DNA from 2 places in the Mesorhizobium sp. M0954 genome. Region 2 is predicted to be linked to the other one. Evidence: predicted binding sites of a transcription regulator. Region 2 holds the regulator's gene; the other holds the start of a gene.
What was found. Region 2 encodes LexA, which represses DNA repair genes until DNA is damaged. Its sites were predicted from a motif close to TGTTCNNNNTGTGTTCNG; they were not measured.
Positions count from the first base shown of each region.

Region 1: a site for LexA is predicted at 6,587-6,604, ahead of NKH93_RS20195 (YifB family Mg chelatase-like AAA ATPase). Genes of this name have one in related genera too.

Region 1 covers NZ_JAMYNR010000014.1:85,458-93,800, reverse strand. The annotation lists gene NKH93_RS20210 (endonuclease domain-containing protein) at 1-232, shown strand, start outside; gene NKH93_RS20205 (hydantoinase/oxoprolinase N-terminal domain-containing protein) at 422-2,449, shown strand; gene NKH93_RS20200 (malate synthase G) at 2,718-4,889, shown strand; gene NKH93_RS20195 (YifB family Mg chelatase-like AAA ATPase) at 4,961-6,493, opposite strand; gene gshB (glutathione synthase) at 6,657-7,598, opposite strand; gene NKH93_RS20185 (GtrA family protein) at 7,816-8,190, opposite strand; gene NKH93_RS20180 (glycosyltransferase) at 8,199-8,343, opposite strand, start outside.
Region 2 covers NZ_JAMYNR010000012.1:185,355-193,697, reverse strand. The annotation lists gene trpD (anthranilate phosphoribosyltransferase) at 1-521, shown strand, start outside; gene trpC (indole-3-glycerol phosphate synthase TrpC) at 526-1,338, shown strand; gene moaC (cyclic pyranopterin monophosphate synthase MoaC) at 1,341-1,847, shown strand; gene NKH93_RS18640 (molybdopterin molybdotransferase MoeA) at 1,847-3,052, shown strand; gene NKH93_RS18635 (hormone-sensitive lipase) at 3,060-3,890, opposite strand; gene kynU (kynureninase) at 3,986-5,233, opposite strand; gene lexA (transcriptional repressor LexA) at 5,681-6,415, shown strand; gene NKH93_RS18620 (ComEC/Rec2 family competence protein) at 6,409-8,343, opposite strand, start outside.

The sequences.
Region 1 (8,343 bases), on a different contig from region 2:
CGCAGGTTACATCGTCGACTTCGCTTGCCCGGACAAGAAACTGATCGTCGAGGTCGACGGCTCCCAGCATACCGAAGCCGATGCTGTTGCCAGAGACGAAGCAAGGACAGTGCGCCTGGAACAGGATGGCTGGACCGTTCTGCGCTTCTGGAACGACGACATCATCCGCGACATCGACAATGTCTGCCAGCATATTGTGATTGCGGCTGGCCTGGGGCGTGCGTCTGAATGAACGGCCGGAGCGGCTGTAACCATGGCAAAGGCCGGCGGGACAGCGCCCCCCTCTGGCCTGCCGGCCATCTCCCCCACGAGGGGGGAGATTGGCCGTCACCACGATCATCGCCTGTTGGCCCAGCGCTCGTGCCTTTATCGCCCGGCGCATATCGGCTAAGGGGCGGAGACGAATTCTCCGGACCCAAATATGACCGCCAAGCCCAAACCCTCACCCCTGTTCCTCGGCATCGACACCGGCGGCACCTATACCGACGCCGTGCTGTGGTCGGAGGCCGGCGGCCCTAACGGCAAAGTGCTGGCAAAGGCCAAGGCGCTGACGACACGGCACGATCTGGCGGTCGGCATCTCCGGCGCGGTCGATGCGGTGCTCGAAATGGCCGGCACCGACCCGGCAGCGATCAAACTGGTGTCGATGTCGACGACGCTAGCCACCAATGCGCTGGTCGAGGGCCAGGGCGGCCGCGTGGCGCTGGTGATGATCGGCTTTGCCGAGGGCGACCTTGCCCGCGACGGGCTGAAGGCCGCGCTCGGCACCGATCCCGTGGTGTTCTGCCCCGGCGGCCACGATGTCCATGGCAATGCGGCAAAGCTCGATCTTTCCGGGCTGGAGTCAGCTTTGCCGGAACTGGAAAAGTCGGTGTCCGGCTTTGCCGTCTGCGCCTATTTCGCCACCCGCAACCCGGCGCATGAGCTAAGCGCGCGGAACCTGATCCGCGACAGGACCGGCCTGCCGGTCACCGCCAGCCACGAACTGTCGGCCAAGCTCGGCGGCCCGCGCCGGGCGCTGACGACATTGCTCAACGCCAGGCTGATCTCGATGATCGACCGGCTGGTCGCGGCAACGGAAGGCTTTTTGGCCGCGCGCAACATTGCCGCCCCGCTGATGGTGGTGCGCGGCGACGGCGCTCTGGTCTCGGCTGCCTTTGCCCGCCAGCGGCCGATCGAGACCATCCTGTCCGGCCCGGCCGCCAGCCTCGTCGGTGCCCGCCACATGACCGGCCTCGACGATGCCGTGGTCTCGGATATCGGCGGCACCACCACAGATGTCGCCGTGTTGGACAAGGGCCGGCCGCGGCTCGATCCGGAAGGCGCCACCGTCGGCGGGTTCCGCACCATGGTCGAGGCCGTCGCCATGCGCACTTTTGGCCTCGGCGGCGATTCCGAAGTGGCGCTGGAGGACGGCGCGCTCAGCCCGAAGATCCTGCTCGGCCCGCGCCGCCTGGTGCCGCTGGCACTGGCCGGCTTGATGCATGGCGAGGCCGTCACATCAGAGCTCGAACGCCAGCTGCGCGCGCCCAACCCCGGCCGCATGGATGGCCGGCTGGCGGTGCGCACCGGCGTGCCGGAGCGGCTGGCGGCCGGACTGACCGGCGCCGAAGCCAAGCTTTACGAGCTGATCGGTGCTGTGCCGCAGGCTCTCGACAGATTGCTGACCTCGAACGCCCAGAACGCCACCTTGAACCGGCTGGTATCGCGCGGGCTGGTGCATGTCGCCGGCTTCACGCCGTCGGACGCCGCGCATGTGCTGGGCAGGCAGGCCAATTGGGATGCGACCGCGGCGCGTCTGGGAGCCGAGCTGTTCGCGCGCAGGCGCGACGGCCGCGGCCAGTTCATCGCCGCCTCGCCGGAGGCGATCTCGGAACGGGTGCTGACCGCGCTGACCCGCCTGTCGGCCGAAGTCATCCTCGAAACCGCCTTTGCCGAGGACGGGCTGGATGGCGCTGCGACCGTCGCCCATGCCCTGGTCCAGCGCGCCGTCGACGCGCATCCCGGCATCGCCCGCTTGAGCGTCGCGCTCGACCGTCCGGTGATCGGCCTCGGCGCCTCGGCACCGCTGCATTATGCCGGCCTGGCCGAGCTGGTCGGCAATCGATGCGTGGTGCCGCAGGATACCGACGTCGCCAACGCGCTCGGCGCCGTCGTCGGCCAGGTCCGGGTGTCGGCGGAGGCGCGGGTCAGCCAGCCCAAGGAAGGGCTTTTCCGCGTTGCCTCAGGTGAAAGCGTGCGCGATTTCAACGACGAAGCAGCGGCGATCGCCGCAGCGGAGAAAGATGTGCGGGCGATTGCCGCTGGACGGGCGAAGGACGCCGGCACCGACAGCGCCGAGATCGAAATCGCCAGCGAGTTCCGCGTCTCCACAGTAGAGGGGCAGCGCATGTTCATCGAGGCGCATGTCGTGGCGGTGGCGTCGGGACGGCCAAGGATTGCGGTGTGAGCGCGTAATCTCCCCCCTTGAGGGGGAGATGTCGCCGAAGGCGACCGAGGGGGTCGCCTCGCATGAAGCGCGACGCGATTTGGTGCAAAGAAGAGGTTGCACTTCCACGCGAGGCGACCCCCTCTGGCCTGCCGGCCATCTCCCCCACAAGGGGCCCTCAAGGGGGAGATCGGCAGCGAAAACGCCCTACCTTCACCCTGAGCTGAATTGACCCTGCCACCGTGACATGCCAAAGGCCCGGCCTAGCCTTTCGTCTGGAGAAGCCCTGATGACCGATCGCGTCGAGATCGCCGGATTGCGGATTGCCCGCGAGCTTCATGATTTCGTCGTGAACGAGGCGCTGCCGGGCACCGGCATTGAAGCGGAGGCATTCTGGAGCGGTTTTTCGGCGATCGTCCATGATCTCTCGCCAAAAAGCCGGGCACTGCTCGAAAAGCGCGATGCCATGCAGGACAAGCTCGACCGCTGGTATCGCGACAATGGCGCGCCCGTCGACATGGAGGCCTACAAGACGTTCCTCCGCGAGATCGGCTATCTCCTGCCCGAGGGGCCGGCGTTCAGCGTGACCACCGAAAATGTCGACCCGGAAATCGCTTCGGTTGCCGGGCCGCAGCTGGTGGTGCCGGTGATGAACGCGCGTTATGCGCTGAACGCCGCCAATGCGCGCTGGGGCTCGCTGTACGATGCGCTCTACGGCACCGACGCTATCCCGGAGACGGCCGGCGCCGAGCGAGGCAACAAATTCAATCCGGCGCGCGGTGCCAAGGTCGTCGCCTGGGTGAAAAGCTTCTTCGACGAGGCGGTGCCGCTCACCACAGGCAAATGGGCCGGCGTCAACGGGCTTTCGGTCGCCAATGGCATGTTGCGGCTCGGCGAGGGTGCCGGCGCCACCACGCTTGCCGACCTCAGACAGTTTGCCGGCTATCGCGGCGATGCCGCCGACCCCGAAGCCGTCCTGCTCACCAAGAACGGCCTGCACATTGAAATCGTCATCGACCGCAACAACCAGATCGGCCGCACCGATCCGGCCGGCATTGCCGATGTCGTGCTGGAATCGGCGCTGACCACCATCCAGGACTGCGAGGATTCGATCGCCGCAGTGGATGCGCAGGACAAGGTGCTGGTCTACCGCAACTGGCTCGGCCTGATGAAGGGCGACTTGGCGGAGGAGATCACCAAGGCCGGCAAGAGCTTTGTCCGCAGGCTCAACCCCGACCGCACCTATACCGCGCCCGATGGCGGCACGCTGACCTTGCCCGGCCGCTCGCTGATGCTGGTCAGGAATGTCGGCCACCTTATGACCAATCCGGCGATATCAGACCGCGACGGCAACGAGGTGCCGGAAGGCATCATGGATGCGGCGCTGACGGCGCTGATCGCGCTGCATGACATCGGCGTGAACGGGCGCCGCGCCAATTCTCGCGCCGGCTCGATGTACATCGTAAAGCCCAAGATGCACGGGCCCGACGAAGTTGCCTTCGCCGTCGAGATTTTCGACCGCGTCGAGGCGCTGCTCGGCGTGCCCAAAAACACCATCAAGATGGGCATCATGGACGAGGAGCGGCGCACCACCGTCAATCTCAAGGAGGCGATCCGCGCCGCGAAAGAACGCGTCGTCTTCATCAACACCGGCTTCCTCGATCGCACCGGCGGCGAGATCCACACCTCGATGGAAGCCGGCCCGATGATCCGCAAGGGCGACATGAAGCAGGCCGCCTGGATCGCCGCCTACGAAGCCTGGAACGTCGACATCGGGCTGGAATGTGGGTTGGCCGGCCACGCCCAGATAGGCAAAGGCATGTGGGCGATGCCCGACTTTATGGCGGCGATGCTGGCCGAGAAAATCGCGCATCCCAAGGCCGGCGCCAACACCGCCTGGGTGCCGTCGCCGACGGCAGCGACGCTGCACGCCACCCATTATCACAAGGTCGACGTCCATGCCGTGCAAGCGGCGCTGAAGAGCCGGCCCAAGGCAAAACTCGACGACATCTTGTCGGTGCCGGTCGCTGTGCGGCCGAACTGGTCGCTAGAAGACATCCAGAAGGAGCTCGACAACAATGCGCAAGGCATTCTGGGCTATGTCGTGCGCTGGATCGACCAGGGCGTCGGCTGTTCGAAAGTGCCTGACATAAACGACGTCGGTCTGATGGAGGACCGCGCCACGCTGCGCATCTCCTCGCAGCACATCGCCAACTGGCTGCATCACGGCGTCTGCACGCCCGAGCAGGTCATGGAGACGATGAAACGCATGGCGGCGATCGTCGACCGCCAGAACGAAGGCGATCCGCTCTACCGGCCGATGGCGCCGGATTTCGACAAGTCCATCGCCTTCCTCGCCGCCTGCGACCTGGTCTTCAAGGGGCGCGTGCAACCCAACGGCTACACCGAGCCGGTGCTGCACGCACGGCGGCTGGAGCTGAAGGCGCGGGATAACGGCTGAACCGAAAGCACGATGCACGCCGGCCAAGGGTAAGCGCCGGCGTCCCCCTCCCCCTTGAGGGGAGGGGAACGTCACGCCGCCTGCGCCATCCGCTCCGAACTCATGCGGTAGGAAATCGCTTCGGCCAGATGGATGCGGCCGACCGTCTCGCTGGCCTCGAGATCGGCGAGTGTCCGCGCCACCTTCAAGACGCGGTGATAGGCCCGCGCGGAAAAGCCAAGCTTTTCGCTGGCGTCCCTGAGCAGCGACAGGCCGGCGGCATCGGGCATGGCGATTTCCTCGATGACCGACGGCGAGCAATGCGCGTTCGTGGTGGCGGAGGTGGCGCCGAGCCGTTCGAAACGCTCACGCTGGATCGTCCGCGCCCGCGCCACGCGCAGTGCCGCGGCGGCGCTCTTCTCCGCCCGGTCCGGCCGGATCAAATCGCTGGCCGAGACCGCCGGCACCTCGATCCTGAGATCGATGCGATCGAGCAGCGGGCCGGAAATGCGCGCCTGGTAGTCGGTGCGGCAGCGGTCGCCGCGCAGGCAGCGATAGCCCGGCTCGCCGGCCATGCCGCAGCGGCACGGGTTCATCGCCGCGACCAGCTGGATACGTGCCGGATAAGTAACGCGGTGGTTGGCCCGCGCGATCATGCAGTCGCCGGTCTCGAGCGGCTGGCGCAGCGCATCGAGCGCCTGCGGCGAGAATTCGGGAAACTCGTCGAGGAACAGCACGCCGTGATGGGCGAGCGAGGCCTCGCCCGGCCGCACGCGCAACCCGCCGCCGACCATCGCCGCCATCGAGGCCGAATGATGTGGCGCGCGGAACGGCCGCCGGTCGGTGAGTTTTCCTTCGCCGAGTTCGCCGGCCACCGACGCGATCATCGAGACTTCGAGCAATTCCTTCGGCGCAAGCGGCGGCAGGATCGACGGCAGCCGCTGCGCCAGCATCGACTTTCCCGATCCCGGCGGCCCGACCATCAGAAGATTGTGGCCGCCGGCTGCCGCCACCTCCAGCGCCCGCTTGGCGGTCTCCTGACCCTTGATGTCGGCAAGGTCGGGCAGGTCGCGCGCCGAAGCATGGATGCCGGCTTCCGGCCGTGACAGAACCTGCGTGCCGCGAAAATGATTGGCGATGGCGATCAGGCTGCGCGGCGCCAATATGTCGAAGTCCTTGCCGGCCCAGGCCGCTTCCGGCCCGCAGGCGAACGGGCAGATCAAGCCCTTGCCTTCGGCGTTGGCACCGATTGCCGCCGGCAGCGCGCCAGCCACCGCGGCGATGGTTCCGTCGAGTGACAATTCGCCAAGCACGACATAGCCGGCCAGCATGTCGCCCGGAATGGCGCCGAGCGCCGCCATCAGCCCGAGGGCGATCGGCAGATCGTAGTGGCTGCCTTCCTTGGGCAGGTCGGCCGGCGCCAGATTGACGGTGACCTTCTTCGACGGCATCGACAGGCCGGATGCATGCAGCGCTGCCTGCACCCGCTCGCGGCTTTCGGCCACAGCCTTGTCGGCCAGCCCGACGATGTGCATGTTGACTTTGCCCGGCGCGATCATCACCTGCACATCGACCGGCACGGCCTCGATGCCCTGGAAAGCAACCGTGCGAACCCGCGCCACCATGTCTTCACCCCAGATGCAGGCTTTTGCCCCAAGCCTTTGCGATCATGCCGCGAACGGCGTCACCCGAGACAACCACAGATTTCCGGCGAAGGCAAGAACATTTGGGGAACAGCTGAGCGCCACGGCTGCAATGGTTTGCAACGCGGCCGCTCGCGAAGCGAGGCTAGTTGCGCTTCTCCTCCACGGCATCCCAGAACAGGCTGGCGATGTCGGCGCCGCCGAAGCGCTGCACTTCGCGTATGCCGGTCGGTGAGGTCACGTTGATCTCGGTCATGTAGTCGCCGATGACGTCGATGCCGACGAGGATGAAGCCGCGCTCCTTCAGCGCGGGGCCGATGCGGGCACAGATCTCGCGTTCGCGTTCCGTCAATTCGGTCTTTTCGGCGCGGCCGCCGACATGCATGTTGGAGCGCGAATCATGCTCGGCCGGCACGCGGTTGATGGCGCCGACAGGCTCGCCGTCAATCAGGATGATGCGCTTGTCGCCACCCCGCACCTCCTTGAGGTAGCGCTGCACGATGTAGGGTTCGCGGAACAACTGGCCGAACATTTCGAGCAGCGAGGCGAGGTTGCGGTCGGCCTCGTGCAGGTGAAAGATGCCGGCGCCGCCATTGCCGTAGAGCGGCTTGACGATGATATCGCCGAACTCCTTGCGAAAGGCGGCGACCTCGAGCGGGTCCTTGGTGATCAGCGTGTCCGGCATCAGGTCGGGAAATTCGGTGACGAAGATCTTTTCCGGGCTGTTGCGCACCCAGGCCGGGTCGTTGACCACCAGCGTCTTCGGATGGATGCGCTCGAGGATATGCGTGGTGGTGATGTAGTTCATGTCGAAGGGCGGATCCTGCCGCAAAAGGATGACGTCCATCTCCGCAAGATCGGTGCGCACCTTCTCGCCCAGCGAATAATGGTTGCCCTTCTCGTCGCGGACCTGCATCGCCTCGATACGGGCAAACACCTTGCCTTCGCGCAGCGACAGCCGGTCGGGCGTGTAGTGGAACAGCTGGTGCCCGCGCCGCTGCGCTTCCAGCGACAGCGCAAACGACGTGTCGCCGGCAATCGACACGGTAGAGATGTGGTCCATCTGGACGGCGACTTTCAGGGGCATGGGTGCTCTCCGGCGCAGTTGCAACAAACGTGCGTCCACCCGGACGCACATACGCTCCAACACTTTGAATCCATGCATCGTGCTTTCCGAAAATCGTTTCCGATTTTTCGGGCCGATGCATCGACGAGAGCGATATAAGGAAATCGGCGGCCTCTGCCAATCGGCCAAGGTCATGATGAGGCTGCGCTTCTGGCGCAGACCCCAATGCGATGTGCGTTCAGCGGTCGAAGACCAGCTTGGAATAGCCGAGGAAGGACAGCGCCATGGCAACCAGCGAGGCGACCGCAAGGGCGACGAGCGGCGGCACCATCGGCAGCGCGAACAGCATGGCGCAATAGACGAGATAATTGACGAGGCTGGTGGCGATGCCGACGCCGCCATAGCGTGCGCCCTCTTGCGCGACGCCGCGGCTGGAAGGCGAGAAGGTCAGATGGCGATTGATCAGCCAGGTGACGGACAGGGCAAAACCGATCGAGATGATTCGGGCTGCGAAGGGGCCAAGCGGCGTTGTCGCCAGCACCAGCCAAAGCGCCGCCGCGTCGGCGACGAAGCCGATGCCGCCGGCGACAATGAAGCGGGCGAGGCGTCCCATTTACGGCTCTAAGCCGCCCGCGGGGTCTTGCGCGGTCCGGTCTTCAAAGTCGCGAGCGCACTTGCGCGTTCGCGTTCGACGCGGCCGGAAGGCATCGACAGATAGAAGATGCGCTTCTGCTCGGCCCGGCCGCGCGACACCGAATCGAGGATT
Region 2 (8,343 bases):
GCCCGACCCGGGTCGAGCTCGGAACCCGCACCATCTTCAACCTGCTGGGCCCGCTTTCCAATCCGGCGAGTGTCAGACGGCAGATGGTCGGCGTGTTCCTGCCCGAATGGATCATGCCGGTGGCAGAAACGTTGAAGGAACTTGGTGCCGACCATGCCTGGATCGTCCATGGCGACGGCTATGACGAGATCACCACCACCGGCGAGACACTTGTCGCCGAATTGGCCGGCGGCGAGATCCGCAGCTTTACGCTGACCCCGGAAGCCGTCGGACTGAAGCGGCACACCAAGGACGAGTTGCGCGGCGGCGACGCCGCCCACAACGCCCAGGCACTGCGCGACATGCTGGGCGGCGCCGCCGGCGCCTTTCGCGATACGGTGCTGATGAATGCCGGCGCCGGGCTGGTGGTGGCCGGCAAAGCGACGACCCTCGCCGACGGCATGGTAACGGCGGCGCAGGCCATCGACAGCGGCCGCGCGCTGAAAGTGCTCGACAGGCTGATCGAGATTTCGAACGGTTAAAACCATGTCCGACATCCTGCGCAAGATCGAGGCTTACAAGCGCGACGAGATCACGGCGGCCAAGGCGCGCGTCCCGCTGGCCGAGATCAAGGCACGGGCGACGGATGCCGACGCGCCGCGCGGCTTTCTTTCCGCCCTTGAAGCAAAGCGCAAATCCGGCAGGTTCGCGCTGATTGCCGAAATCAAGAAGGCTAGCCCATCCAAAGGCCTGATCCGCGCCGATTTTGATCCGCCGGCGCTGGCCAGGGCCTATGCGAAGGGCGGTGCCGCCTGCCTTTCGGTGCTGACCGACGCACCCTCCTTCCAAGGCGCGCCCGAATTCCTCACCACTGCGCGCGCTGCCGTCGAGCTGCCTGCCCTGCGCAAGGATTTCCTGTTCGACCCCTATCAGGTCTACGAGGCCAGGGCATGGGGCGCCGATGCCATCCTGATCATCATGGCCAGCGTCGACGACGCGTTGGCAAGAGAACTCGAAGCGACAGCGTTCGGGCTCGGCATGGACGGGCTGGTCGAAGTGCATGACGAGGCTGAAATGGAACGCGCGCTGCAGCTGTCGTCGCGACTGATCGGTATCAACAACCGCAATCTCCGGACCTTCGAAACCAGCCTGCAGACCTCGGAGCGGCTGGCAGCGATGGTGCCGGCCGACCGCCATCTGGTCAGCGAGAGCGGTATCTTTTCGCACGACGATTGCCGCCGGCTGGAGCAGAGCGGAATTGCGACTTTCCTGGTCGGCGAGAGCCTGATGCGCCAGCAGGACGTGGCCGCGGCAACGCGCCTGCTGTTGACGGGCAAGGCGCCGGCAGAGGCCGTTTGAGGATGGCGGCCACCCTCACCCATCTTGGCGCGCAGGGCGAAGCCAACATGGTCGATGTCGGCGACAAGGCTGAGACGGTGCGCACGGCAATCGCAGAAGGCTTTGTCGCGATGCGGCCCGAGACGCTGGACATGATCCTCGCCGGCGACGCCAAGAAGGGCGACGTGCTGGGCACCGCGCGCATTGCCGGCATCATGGCGGCCAAGAAGACGCATGAACTGATCCCGCTTTGCCATCCGCTGCTGCTGACCAGGATATCTGTCGATATCGAGGCGGACGCCGCGCTGCCCGGCCTGAAGGTGACAGCATTGACCCGCGTCACCGGCAAGACCGGCGTTGAGATGGAGGCTCTGAGTGCCGTCTCGGTCGCTTGCCTGACCATCTACGACATGGCCAAGGCGGTCGACCGCGCCATGGTCATCTCCGGCATCAGGCTGGTCGAAAAGACCGGCGGCAAATCCGGCGACTACAAGATCACCGGAGACGGGGCCACCGAGGCAGGCCGATAATGGCGCTGGTCCCAGTTGCCGAGGCGCTCGAGCGCCTGCTGGACGGCGCAGCAGCGCTGCCGGGCGAACGCGTCGCACTGCTGGATGCCGCCGACCGCGTGCTGGCGGAGCCGGTTGTGGCGCTCCGCACCCAGCCGCCGTTCAACGCCTCCGCCATGGACGGCTATGCCGTGCGGGCGGCCGATATCGCGTCCGTACCGGCAAGGCTTTCGGTGGTCGGCATGGCGCCGGCCGGACGCGGCTTTGCCGGAACGGTGCAGCAGCGGCAGGCCGTGCGCATCTTTACCGGCGCGCCGCTTCCCGAAGGCGCCGACACTATCGTCATCCAGGAGAACGTCCGCGATCTCGGTGGCGGCAGGGTCGAAGTGACGGAACGGACGGTGCAGGGGCGCAACATCCGCCGCCTCGGGCTCGATTTCGCCAAGGGCGATGTCCTGCTGCCCAAAGGCCGCCTGCTCGACCCGGCGGCCTTGTCGCTGGCGGCATCGGCCAATCACCCCGAGGTGCGCGTGGTCAAACGGCCGCTGGTCGCCATCATCGCCACCGGCGACGAATTGCTGCCGCCGGGCAGCGATCTTGGCCCCGACCAGATCATCTCCTCCAACGCCTATGGTGTCGCCGCTGCCGCACAGTCGGTCGGTGCGCGCGCGCTCGACCTTGGCATCGCGCCGGACCGCAGGGAGGCGATCGCTGCGCTGGTTGAAAAGGCCGTGAAGGCTGGCGCGAACGTCATCGTCACGCTGGGCGGTGCCTCGATCGGTGACCACGACTTCGTCCATGACGTGCTGACCGGGCAAGGCATGACGCTCGATTTCTGGAAGATCGCCATGCGGCCGGGCAAGCCACTGATGTTCGGGCGGCTGGGAGACATTCGCTGCATCGGCCTGCCCGGCAATCCGGTGGCAAGCCTGGTCTGCACTCAGCTCTTCCTGAAGCCACTGCTGGCGCGGCTCGGCGGCCGCGCCTTTCAGCAGGATATACGTCGGGCACGGCTCGGTGCCGCCATGCAGGCCAACGATCTCAGGCAAGATTATCTGCGGGCTGTTGTCATAGATGACGCCGGTACGCTCGTGGCGACGCCGTTCGGCATCCAGGACTCCTCGATGCTGAAAATGCTGGCCGATGCCGACGGGCTGATCGTTCGCGCGCCGTTCGCGCCTGCCGCGGCGGCGGGCTCCCCCTGCGACGTACTGATGCTACGCTGAACCTGCCTCACTCCGAAATCAAGGTCCGGGTCAGCGGATGGTCTGGATCGGCCAAACCGTCGATGATGTTGAAATGATGCCGGCCAGGCTCGACCACCGAGCTGGTCGCGGTACCCAGGCCGATCCAGATGTTGGCCAGCAACGCGCTCTGACGCAGGAATTCGGCGCGCTCGCCGCCGCCGGCCCAGCAGGTCAGGCGGGCCTTGTCCATCGGGCGCAGCAGCACCGGACTTTCGGCCTGCGCCTCGGCCTCATCGATCGCCAGCGTCTCGTTCATGCCGGTGCGCATGATCGGGCGCAAATCGTGCACCCCCGAGATCGACACCACATGACGAACGCGCCGGACCACTTCGGTCGCCAGCGGCGTCGTCGCCGTAACCATCCGGCTAACAAGATGGCCGCCGGCCGAGTGCCCGGTCAGCATCAGGGGCCCTGCAACGATCGCCGCCGCCTTGCCGATCGCCGCGCCGACCTCCTTGACGATGCCGCCAATGCGTATCTGCGGACAGAGCGTGTAGGACGGCATCGCCACCGCATAGCCGCGATCAACAGGGCCAGCGGCAAGATGCGACCAGAAATTCTTGTCGAATTCCATCCAGTAGCCGCCATGGACGAACACCACGAGTCCCTTGGGCTTGATGGGAGGCAGGAAAAGATCGAGCCGGTTGCGTGGGTTGTCGCCATAGGCCATGTCCAGCCGCGCCCTGCCCTCGGTCGAAAGCACGTCGCGGAAAATCCGCGCGGGCTCGATCCAGGCCGCCGGCCAGCGATCGCTGCCGGCTATGTTGGCGCCGTTGGCATAGGCGTTGTCCCAATCTGCAATGTGACGTTCGAACACCCTGCGCCCTCCCTGGCATATGGCCTTGCAGCGTAGCCGTAAGCATCGCGCGGCGCGTCGTCGCCAGCCTCACGATTCCAGCTCTCGCATCAATCTCAAGTGACAGCTGCTTTGATGGCGAAGCGCGCATCCTTCCACGCACTGGTGTGCAGGATGTCCTCAAGCACTTTGACGGCCTGCCAGACATCGGCATAGCCAACATAGAGCGGGGTGAAGCCGAAGCGCATGGTCGATGGCGCGCCAAAATCGCCGATCACGCCACGTTCGATCAGCGCGCGCATGACCTGGTAGCCATGCTCATGCATGAATGAAATCTGGCTGCCGCGTTTTTCCCCATCGCGCGTGCTTTCGAGCGTGAGCCCGTAAGTGCCGCACTTTGCCTCGACAAGCTCGATGAACAGATCCGCCAGCGCGATGCTCTTCTTGCGCACCGCCGTCATGTCGACATCGTTCCAGATGTCGAGCGCGCCCTTCAGCGTGCGCATCGACAGGACCGGCTGCGTGCCGCACAGAAACCGGCGGATGCCGGTGCCGGCCGCATAGCCTGGCTCGAAGGCGAAGGGCCGTGCATGGCCCCACCAGCCGGTGAGCGGCTGCTGGATGTCGGAAAGATGCCGCTCAGCCGCATAGATGAAGGCAGGCGCGCCGGGGCCGCCATTCAGATATTTGTAGGTGCAGCCAACGGCAAAATCGGCGTTTGCCTTGTCGAGCTCGACTGGCATCGCGCCGGCGGTGTGGCAGAGATCCCAGACGATCATCGCCCCGGCTTCCTGAGCCCTGCGCGTCAGCGCCGGCATGTCGCGCAGTTCGCCCGACTTATAGTTGACGTGGTTGACCAGCACCACGGCGGTGCGTTCGTCGATCAGATCTTCGATGGTCGGCGCGTCGACCCCCGAGAGGCGCAGCAGCGTATCTTTTCGCGTCGAAACCACACCCTCGGCCATGTAGAGGTCCGTCGGAAAACTATCGCCCTCGGCGACGATGACCTGCCGCTCCGGTCGCATGGCCATGGCGGCGTGCAGCAGCTTGTAGATGTTGACCGATGTCGTGTCGCAGACCACTGTCTGGCCGGCCGCGGCACCGATCAGGCGCCCGAGCTGGTCGCCAAGTTCAAGCGGCATGTTGAACCAGCCGGCCGTGTTCCATGCGCGGATGAGATCATGCGACCATTCTTCGGTCGCGGCCTTGTGCAGTTCATCGAAAGCGGTACGTGAAGCAGCTCCTAGCGAATTGCCGTCGAGATAGATCACTCCTTGCGGCAACACAAAGCGGTCGCGCATCGCGCGCAGCGGATCCGCGGCATCCATCGCCTTTATGGCCACGAGATCGGGAATTCCTGTCATGATTTGTCTGCTCCCCCAAGATCCAACGCAACGCCGGACACGCATCGACTGTTCTTCCATTACCTGGTTGCGCGCAGCAAGGCTCCACCGGCGAGAAGCAGCCTGACCAGGCGGTGGAAACTGGGACTTAACCCGAGGTTGGCGTTTTGAGTTCGTTTCGTTCACGGTGCATCGACCAAACCGCACAGTCGATAAGGGTTCAATTCCGTGCCTTTTACCGACCGACGGCCGATGCCAGCGCCGCCTTCTAGGAGGCCAGAAGGGCGCAAACGAAAGCAGAATCAAGGCGATGAGGCTCGCGGCGGTGAAAATGCGGTACGCCGGTAGGGGACGTCGTTTGTTTCCCGAGCCTTAACGCATTCATTAAACTTTAAACAGTTGCGGAACACAACTGGAACAGATAGTGTTTGTTCTGGGTTTGTTTTTCTGATTCTGTTGGGGGTCGCTATGCTGACACGCAAACAACACGAACTGCTTATGTTCATCCACGAAAGGTTGAAGGAAAGCGGTATCCCGCCTTCATTCGACGAGATGAAGGAAGCGCTCGACCTGGCTTCCAAATCCGGAATCCACCGGCTGATTACGGCGCTGGAGGAGCGCGGCTTCATTCGCCGTTTGCCCAACCGGGCCCGTGCGCTGGAGGTGCTACGCCTGCCTGACTCGATCGCCCCCGGCCTCAATGCGGCACGCAAGTTCTCGCCGAGTGTCATCCAGGGCAGTCTTGGGCAAGGCGCCCCTCGGCAAGGCAAGCCGACATCGTCGCGCGTGCCCGCAGCCGGAAATGACGACGATGTCGTCGCCGCCGTTTCGATCCCGGTGATGGGCCGCATCGCTGCCGGTGTGCCGATCGACGCCATCCAGCACCAGACGCATTCGATTTCGGTGCCGCCGGATATGATCATGGGCGGCGAGCATTATGCGCTTGAGGTCAAAGGCGATTCGATGATCGAGGCCGGCATTTTCGACGGCGACACGGTGATCATCCGCAATGCCGATACGGCGAGCCCCGGTGAGATCGTGGTGGCACTGGTCGACGAGGAGGAAGCGACGCTGAAGCGGTTCCGCCGCAAGGGCGCCTCGATCGCCCTGGAAGCCGCCAATCCGGCCTACGAGACGCGCATCTTCGGACCAGACAGGGTCAAGGTGCAGGGCAAGCTCGTCGGACTGATCCGCCGCTACTGAGCTCCGCCCTTGGCGCCGGCTTTGGGGTTGTCGGCCCGGCGGTATGGCGGCAGGCCCCGTGCCGCGCGTGAAAATTTCCGCTGCACGTGCCAGGGCCGGTATGATTTTTCGACGGCGAAGCGGATCTCGGCGCGTGTTGCCGCTTGTGGATCGAAATAGACGGCGGCACTTCCCGCGCGCGCCAGTTGCCGTTTGGTGACGACGAGGACCAGCCGGTCGTAGTAGCAGGGGTTATGGGCGGTGGCGTCGTCGATGACGATCAAGCTGGCAAAGGCGCAGGCTGGCCGCGCAGTATCGCGGTCCTTGGCTTGCGCGATGATCGCGCCGGATGGATGCCTGGCAAGGCAGAGGCCGTCCGTGCAAATGAACGGCATGCCCGGCGGTAGGTCGGCCGGATCGGCAATGTCGAATTGCGGGTCGTTCTTTCCAGGTGTTTCCGGCGCGACGATAGCCTCTGATGTGAGCGCGCGTTTCCAGTTGTCGATGGTGAACTCATTCGGGCGTGCCCGGTTGACCGCGAGTTCACCGCTGCCGATCGGCAGCGCGACCAGCCGTGCGTCCTCCGAGACCAATACGTCGGGTATGCGTGTCTGCGTTGTCGTCAGCAAGCCGGCGAGCGCAAAAGGAAGTGCCGCCAGCCGCAACCACGTCGTCGCCATGCTGGCAATGACGAGGGCGATCGTCACCAGAAGGACGGATCTCAGCGAAATCAGCCCGACCGCATCGATCGGCGAGCGCTCCGAGATCCACCCGGACAGGGCGATCATCGCCGTCAGCCCCTTGCCCATGACATAGAGAAAAGGGCCATCCGCACCGAACGGCATCGCCAGCGCGCTGAGAACGGCGAAGGGCATGACGACCAGTGACACGATGGGCATGATGGCCAGATTGGCGAACAGGCTGAGCGGCGCCACGCGCTGGAAATGCCATATGGCGAAAAGCGCCGTGGCGCTCCCTGCAATGATCGAGGTCATCGCCAGACCGCACATGCCCAGCAGGACCTTTCGAGTGGCAAAGCGTAGCGGCGACTGCCGCGGCGGCGGCGTGGTGGCCCTGCCGGCGCGGTAATCGGACCAGCCTGCATAGGCGCCGACAAGGGCCGCCGTCGCGGCGAAGGACATCTGGAAACTCGGACCGACCACCTCGTGCGGCGACACCAGGATGACCGCGATGGCCGAGATCGCCAGGTTGCGCATGGTGAGCGCGGCCCGGTCGAACAGCACGGCGATAAGCATCACCGCCAGCATGATGAAGCTGCGTTCGGCCGCCACGACAATGCCGGAAAAGACGAGGTAGGCCGCAATCGAAAAAAGCGCGGCGGCCGCGGCATATTTCTTGACCGGCCGTCGCGATGAGAAATCGGGAAACAGCGCGAAGGCACCCCGCAGCAGCGCCATGATGGTGCCGGCGACCAACGCCATATGCAGCCCCGAGATGGAGATGATGTGGTAGATGCCGGTGCGCCGCATCGCTTCGTTGATCTCCTCGGGAATGCCGGCGCGCACGCCGACGATCAGCGCAGTAGCAATCTCGCCCTCGGCACCGCCGATGCGGCTGCGGATATGGTCGGCGATGGATTCACGCGCGTCTTCGATCGCGGAAGAAAGCTGCGCGGCAAGCGGCATGCTGTCCGACGACACGATTTTCGGATTGCCGAGAAAAAAGCCGCTGCCGCCGATACCGGCGAAATAGCTGTCGAAGGAGAAATCATAGCTGTCGGGCCGCACCGGGCCGGTCGGCGGCAGCAGCCGCACATAGCCGGTGATCTCGGAACCGGCGGTCAGCTCAGCCGGTATCTTCATCGCCGAAACGCGGACCCGTTCCGGCATGTAGCGCAGTGTCGGCCTGGCGGTTGAGATCACATCGATTGTCAGCCTGATGCGGCCGCTCGCCATGGACTCGTACGATACGACGCGACCCGTCAGCCG